3 regions of the Ectobacillus sp. OTK genome follow, and region 2 is predicted to be linked to each of the others. Evidence: predicted binding sites of a transcription regulator. Region 2 holds the regulator's gene; each other region holds the start of a gene.
What was found. Region 2 encodes NrdR, which represses ribonucleotide reductase genes. Its sites were predicted from a motif close to AACACNATATATNGTGTT; they were not measured.
Positions count from the first base shown of each region.

Region 1 (2,274 bases), 2.7 Mb from region 2:
TTTGTCTACATTTTTAAAGGGAAAAGGGCATTTCCCTCGAAAAATATATATTATTTCCCGGGGAAACTAGAATATTGACGGGAAATAATAGTCTCGTAAACGTATTATGTAAAGAAGTCCGCTCTTTCGAATATATGACATTTGTAACAATTCTGCTACAAATACTTGTACAGATCCACTGGACATGATTTTACAAAAAAATCATTTCTTTGTAGAATTCCTCTAGATACAAAACCGCAGGCAGCAGAAAGGAGAGAAGAAAACGAGGTAGTATCCGGGCGGTACCTTGTTCCATGGGACACAATGCCTTAGGGCAAAACACAAACTTTATGATGTAGTGCGCTTGTCCGCGCGAAAGCTCATCGGCTAAACCCCGTAAAACTCAAAGCATGCGCGAGAAACAAAGCAGCCAAGCCTCTCGGGTCCCAAGAGGCTTTCTTTTTTTTGTATAAAAACATGCCAGCCATGTTCAGACTGTTTATCCCGCTTACCTCCTAATTTCATGCCCCCACACCTTCCTTAGTGCCCTTTCTTTCCTCTCATATGTATAGCGTAATTTAATTTGTCGCTTGTCTTGAAAAGTCTTCTGCAAATTTCCTTCTTTTTCTCTACATTCCTACGTCTCACCTTTAGAATGAACTAGAAAATACGTTGACAAGTTTCTGCAAATGCACTGTATTGACATGCTATTTATAATGTTGTTTTATATGGTTTGTACTTCTTTTCGGAACGGCTCTTTCTTTGTCGAAAAACAAATTCTTTTGCCTGAAATAAATCTGCGCATATATCTTGTGTCCGTTTAAAAAACATAATACAATATGTAGGCAGATAGAGAATATGAAGAATTTGGTTATGTTCGGGAAATGGAGGAATTAGAGATGCTGATTGTATATGATTCGATGACAGGAAATGTAAAAAGGTTTATTCAAAAGCTCAATATGCCTGCGGTGCAAATTCATGACGAATTACTGCTGGATAAGGAGTATGTCCTTGTCACATATACAACAGGATTCGGGAAAGTGCCGGAGCGTGTAGCAAGATTTCTGGAGCGCAACCACGATCGTCTAAAGGGTGTATCAGCGAGCGGAAATCGTAACTGGGGAGACAATTTTGGCGCCAGCGCAGACCACATTGCAAAAACATATAGAGTGCCGGTTTTGTCTAAGTTTGAATTAGCAGGGACAAATAAAGATATAGAATTTTTTAAAGAAAGGGTGCTGGGGCTTGCGACATATTGAGCTCAATAACGAAATTACACAAATGGCGGACGGCTTCTATCAATTAGAGAAGGATAAGGAAGCATTGCAAGAGTTTTTGAAAGAGGCGCGGGAAAATACGGTACGGTTTAACAGCGTACGTGAGCGCATCGCCTACATGATTGAGCAGGATTACTACTACAATGTTTTGCGCGAGTATTCTCTAGAAGAGATTGAGGAAGTGTATGCTATTACATACGAAGAAAACTTCCAATTCCGATCCTATATGGCGGTATCAAAGTTTTATAAAGATTACGCCTTAAAAACAAATGATGGCAAGCAATATTTAGAAGGCTATGAAGACCGCGTTGCAATTGTCAGCCTGTACTTAGGCCGCGGTGACGGGGAAAAAGCGAAGAAATATGCAAAGCAAATGATTAAGCAAAACTACCAGCCAGCGACACCGACCTTTTTGAACGCGGGACGAAGCAGAAGAGGGGAAATGGTGAGCTGTTTTCTTTTGGAAATGGATGATAGCTTAAACTCAATTGGATTTAATATTAATACCGCCATGCAGCTGAGTAAAATTGGCGGGGGCGTTGCCTTGAATTTAAGTAAGCTTCGTGCTAGGGGCGAAGAAATTAAAGGGATTGAAAATGCAGCAAGCGGCGTGATGCCGGTGATGAAGCTGTTAGAGGATTCTTTCTCTTATGCGAATCAGTTGGGTCAAAGAAAAGGCGCCGGTGCCGTGTATTTGAATATTTTCCACTGGGATATTATTGAATTCCTCGATTCAAAGAAAATAAATGCAGATGAGAAAACCCGTATTCAATCCCTCTCCATCGGATTAATCGTACCAAGCAAGTTTTTTGAACTAGCAGAAAAAGATCAGCCATTATACGTATTCGCTCCATATACAGTGTTTAAAGAGTATGGAAAGCATTTAGACGATATGGATATTGATTCAATGTACGATGAGCTTGTTGCGAATCCGAAAATAAAGAAGAAGAAGCTTGATTTGAGCGCTCGTGACATGCTGATTAAAATTTCGATGATTCAGCTTGAGTCTGGGTATCCG
Region 1 is NZ_AP048547.1:1,892,973-1,895,246, forward strand. Features, by position in the region: gene nrdI (class Ib ribonucleoside-diphosphate reductase assembly flavoprotein NrdI) at 879-1,238, shown strand; gene nrdE (class 1b ribonucleoside-diphosphate reductase subunit alpha) at 1,225-2,274, shown strand, end outside.
Region 1: nrdI (class Ib ribonucleoside-diphosphate reductase assembly flavoprotein NrdI) is a predicted target of NrdR. The motif match lies at 683-700, and genes of this name have one in related genera.

Region 2 (2,274 bases):
AAAAGTAACAGAGAATCGCCGCAAAAACCCTTTAACAAATCCGTGGGAAAATCGATAAGACGTGTTGCAAAATAAAGATAAACAAAGTATACTATCTTTCGTGAACTGAAAAGCATGGGTAAAGTAGCTACTTAAAGGGTTAGGACCTCTTTGGACTAACTTTCCCCCGTGGTAGTTAAACGTCCCATACTGTGCATTAGGTTTTCAAGTGGCTAGTTAAAAGAAGTTAAAGGGGGAAGTTTATATGCATACTATGGATACTTTTGGCCGTCATGTTATCTCTGAATTATGGGGCTGTGATTTTGAGAAATTGAATGATATGCCGTTTATTGAAAAGTTATTTGTAGATGCTGCATTACGCTCAGGAGCTGAAGTACGTGAGGTTGCATTTCATAAATTTGCACCGCAAGGAGTGAGCGGAGTTGTAATTATTTCCGAATCTCATTTAACAATCCACAGCTTTCCGGAGCATGGTTATGCAAGCATTGATGTTTATACATGTGGTGATCGTATTGACCCGAATGTAGCAGCTGACTACATTGCAGAAGGTCTTGGTGCAAAAACACGCGAAAGCATTGAATTGCCGCGTGGAACTGGCAGTTTTGAAATTAAACAGCGGGACGCAAAAGTTCTTTAAAAAACAATATATTTGCTTTAAAATAAAAAGAGGTGTATTCTACACCTCTTTTTTAGTTTATTATGACTTGTATATATAACTACAATATATTGTCGTGCAGGAGGAAATGTTATGAGCATCATGCAGAAAATGAAGCAGGTTTTTTCCACACATGCTGAAACAATGGACTCTCATCCGGATGAACAGCTAAGAAGCCGTTATTATAAAACAAACACGCAAAATGCGTTAAAAGCTGTAGAAGATGTTATTCGTGCTCTAAAAGGCTATACGGTTACTTCTATTTCTCCTGAACGCGGTGAAATGAGCGTGAATATCGTTGGTTCTAAGAAAGCATTTGTTGTTGTGACTGTAATTACCATTCGTCCATTTGAAACAGCGATTGACTTTTCTGTAACGACTGAAACGCCGCTGCCAAGTGATTTCGGATTTAGCAAGCGAGTTATTACGGAGCTCTACAGCCACTTGGACAAGCAGCTCGTGTTTATCGGATCGGGATTAGGCGCAAAGCTGTAACGGAACAAGAGTAAAAGAAATAAATGAGGAGTGATGACGATGCGTTGTCCGACTTGTTCTCATAATGGTACAAGAGTGCTTGATTCTCGTCCTGTTGATGAAGGGCGCTCTATTCGTAGACGCAGAGAATGTGAAAGCTGTCTGTATCGTTTTACGACGTTTGAGCGCGTTGAAGAGACACCCTTGATAGTTGTAAAGAAGGAAGGTACGCGTGAGCAGTTTAGCAAAGAGAAGATTTTACGAGGGCTGATCAAGGCTTGCGAAAAACGACCTGTTTCCTTAAAGCAGCTTGAGGATGTCACGCAGCATGTGGAACGAGAGCTGCGCAACATTGGGGTGTCTGAGGTGGAAAGCGATAAAATCGGTGAAATGGTAATGGAAGCACTTCGGGATATTGATGAGGTAGCTTACGTTCGTTTTGCCTCAGTCTATCGGCAATTTAAAGACTTAAATGTGTTTATTGAAGAATTAAAGGATATCCTTCAAAAAGGCGGAAAGTAAAAAAGAGCTTGAGGCGTAAGTGCTATCGGCTCTTTTTTATCCGATAAATATACAGTGAAAGGAATCAATGAAGATGGAAAGACAGTCATGGAGAGAGCTGCTGCCGATGGACCGGTATCGCGTATGCGCCAGCGGACTGCTGCACGAGCATGACCGTCATGTATTGACGATGCTATATCAGCCGTTAGTTGGCGGCAAAGCAATCGGTTTATACAATACATTGTGGAGTGAATTGAAACAGTACGTTTCTGGCGGTGAAGAAAGTAATCATCATGCACTGATGATTCATATGTACATGCCGCTTCCTGAAATTTATGAGGAACGGATGAAGCTCGAGGCGCTTGGGCTGCTAAAGGTATACGTAAAAAAAGAAGAGGATATACGTTCATTTTTGTACGAATTACAGCCGCCGTTGTCGCCAAAGCAGTTTTTTGATGATATTGTATTAAATATCTTTTTATATAATCGTCTTGGTAAAACAAAGTACAATAAGCTAAAGCAGTCCTTTTTGGAGCAGGAACCTGATATCTCGGCTTACAGCGAAGTAACGCATTCCTTTAATGATGTGTTCCAATCCTTCTCTCCGGCGCAAATCGCTTCCTTGCAGGAGGAAGTGAGCCTGC
Region 2 is NZ_AP048547.1:4,691,722-4,693,995, reverse strand. Features, by position in the region: gene speD (adenosylmethionine decarboxylase) at 254-637, shown strand; gene AC6HZ4_RS23255 (cytosolic protein) at 749-1,150, shown strand; gene nrdR (transcriptional regulator NrdR) at 1,190-1,651, shown strand; gene AC6HZ4_RS23245 (replication initiation and membrane attachment family protein) at 1,725-2,274, shown strand, end outside.

Region 3 (2,274 bases), 1.1 Mb from region 2:
AAGGTTACGCCATTTTCTGTCGTTTGGGCCGCCGGGTTTACGGGTAAATCCTTGCGAATTCCAAGCGAGAAGCCTTTTTGTACTGTACTGCAGCCTCCGTATTGCACAAAAAATCGAATGGCATCGCCTTGTTGTAGGTGCAGCTCATTCTTATACCAATTGGCCGCATCTTTTGATATAAACATTTCCATATTCCATCCTCCTAAATTTCCCGCTTACTTAATAGTATAGAAAAAAACGCAAAAAGGCGCTATCTTTATGCTTTACAACTCCTTTTTGCGGTATAACGTTTTTTTATACTTCTTTAAGAAAGAGTATAAATTTCTAGCTGGGAAGTCATTCGACGTAGGCAGAAATTTTAGGAATAAAGTATAAGTGCAACTACGCCTCTGTCTTCGCCTAGCAGCTCGCCAATCGGCGAGTTTTCTTTATAATTTTACTTTCGGTTCCGTTTTGTCTAAAATGCGCTTAATGTTGGCTCGATGCCGATAAATAACGAACAAGGCAAGAAATGAGACGCCGAAGATAAACGGTTTATCACCTTCAATGACAGCGGCAATGACAGCAACGACAGCCGTTAGCATGGAGGATAAGGAGACATATTTGGTTGTATACAAAAGCGCCAAAAATACAAGTATCACCACTAGGAAAATAATAGGCTGATAAAATAGAACGACACCTGCTGACGTAGCAACTGCTTTGCCGCCGCGGAAGCCTGCAAAAATCGGATAGACATGCCCGATAACCGCTACTAGGCCGAACCAAAGCGGGTGAATGTCAATACTGAATATAACAGGCAAAGATGCCGCAAGCGTGCCTTTTAAAATGTCGGCAAATGTTACAATAAATCCCGCCTTTTTACCTAGTGTGCGGAACGTATTCGTAGCGCCTAAATTTCCGCTCCCATGCTGTCGTATATCTATGCCGTACCCAAGTTTTCCGACCACCAGGGCAAACGGAATGGAGCCGAGTAAATAGGCGGCTAAAAATAAAATGTATGTAAGCATACGTTTCTTCTCCTTTATAAGGATAATGTTAATAAAAGCAGTAAGAGACCTTTTTTCTTAGTCTATTGTATCATATAACGAAAAAGTTAGAAGTTGTTTTTTTGTAAACCGCTATGCAGAGGTGTTGTACGACAGGTGTCACAATACTGTGAGAATCTATACATTTTTCTGCATCTACATATTGTATAATTTATTCGAAAATAAAACTATATTTTGTGTGGAGTGAGAAAAATGGAAAAATTTTCAATACGAAAAAAGCATGCTTTAGAACAACTGGCAGCTTCGTTTCAACGGATTATTCATTATGAGGAGCAGGATGTATTGCAGGAAAATGCAAATGTAGATGGACGTTCACCAATGGGGATGATGGGTAAATTTTCCTCAGAGGGCGCCAAATTTTATGCATTAGAATATTTACTGACTGAAGAAGTGAAGCAAGCGGTACAGGATAATATGATCCACGTGCATGATTTGGATTTCTATGCGGCAGGAACAACGACATGCTCACAAATCCCGCTTGGCAAGCTTTTAAAGGGAGGATTTTCTACCGGACATGGTCATATGAGGGAACCAAAATGCATTAGCAGCGCAATGGCATTAGCAGCTATCATTTTACAAGCAAATCAAAATATGCAGCATGGCGGACAATCGTTTGCTATGTTTGATAGGGATTTAGCGCCATATGTACGTAAAACGTATGAGCGTCATATAGAACGGCTAGGGAGTTATGCACGATTTGGAGCGGATGAGATACAGCAAATTGCCTGGGAGGAAACAAAACGAGATACATACCAGGCGTGCGAAGCATTCATCCATAATGCAAATAGTATGCACAGCCGAGGAGGAGGGCAAGTTCCGTTTGTGTCTATTAATTACGGGACGGATACATCAAAGGAAGGCAGGATGCTCATCCGTCAGCTGCTTTTAGCAACGCAGACCGGTCTTGGAAACGGTGAAACTCCTATTTTTCCCATTCAAGTGTTCAAGCTGAAGAAGGGGATTAACGTACTTCCATCTGATCGAAACTATGATTTGTATCGACTTGCGCTTGAAACAACCGCAAAGCGGCTATTTCCAAATTTCGCGTTTTTAGACGCACCCTTTAATTTGCAGCACTATGACGGCCGGCCTGAAAGCGAAGCATGCTATATGGGATGTAGAACGCGTGTCATGGCGAATATTCATGGAGAAGAGAATGCAGTGGGAAGAGGAAATTTGTCATTCACATCCATCAATCTTGTGAAACTCGCCCTGCAGAGCACAAGCG
Region 3 is NZ_AP048547.1:3,552,475-3,554,748, reverse strand. Features, by position in the region: gene AC6HZ4_RS17580 (HesB/YadR/YfhF family protein) at 1-191, opposite strand, end outside; gene plsY (glycerol-3-phosphate 1-O-acyltransferase PlsY) at 429-1,007, opposite strand; gene AC6HZ4_RS17570 (anaerobic ribonucleoside triphosphate reductase) at 1,239-2,274, shown strand, end outside.
Region 3: AC6HZ4_RS17570 (anaerobic ribonucleoside triphosphate reductase) is a predicted target of NrdR. The motif match lies at 1,210-1,227, and genes of this name have one in related genera.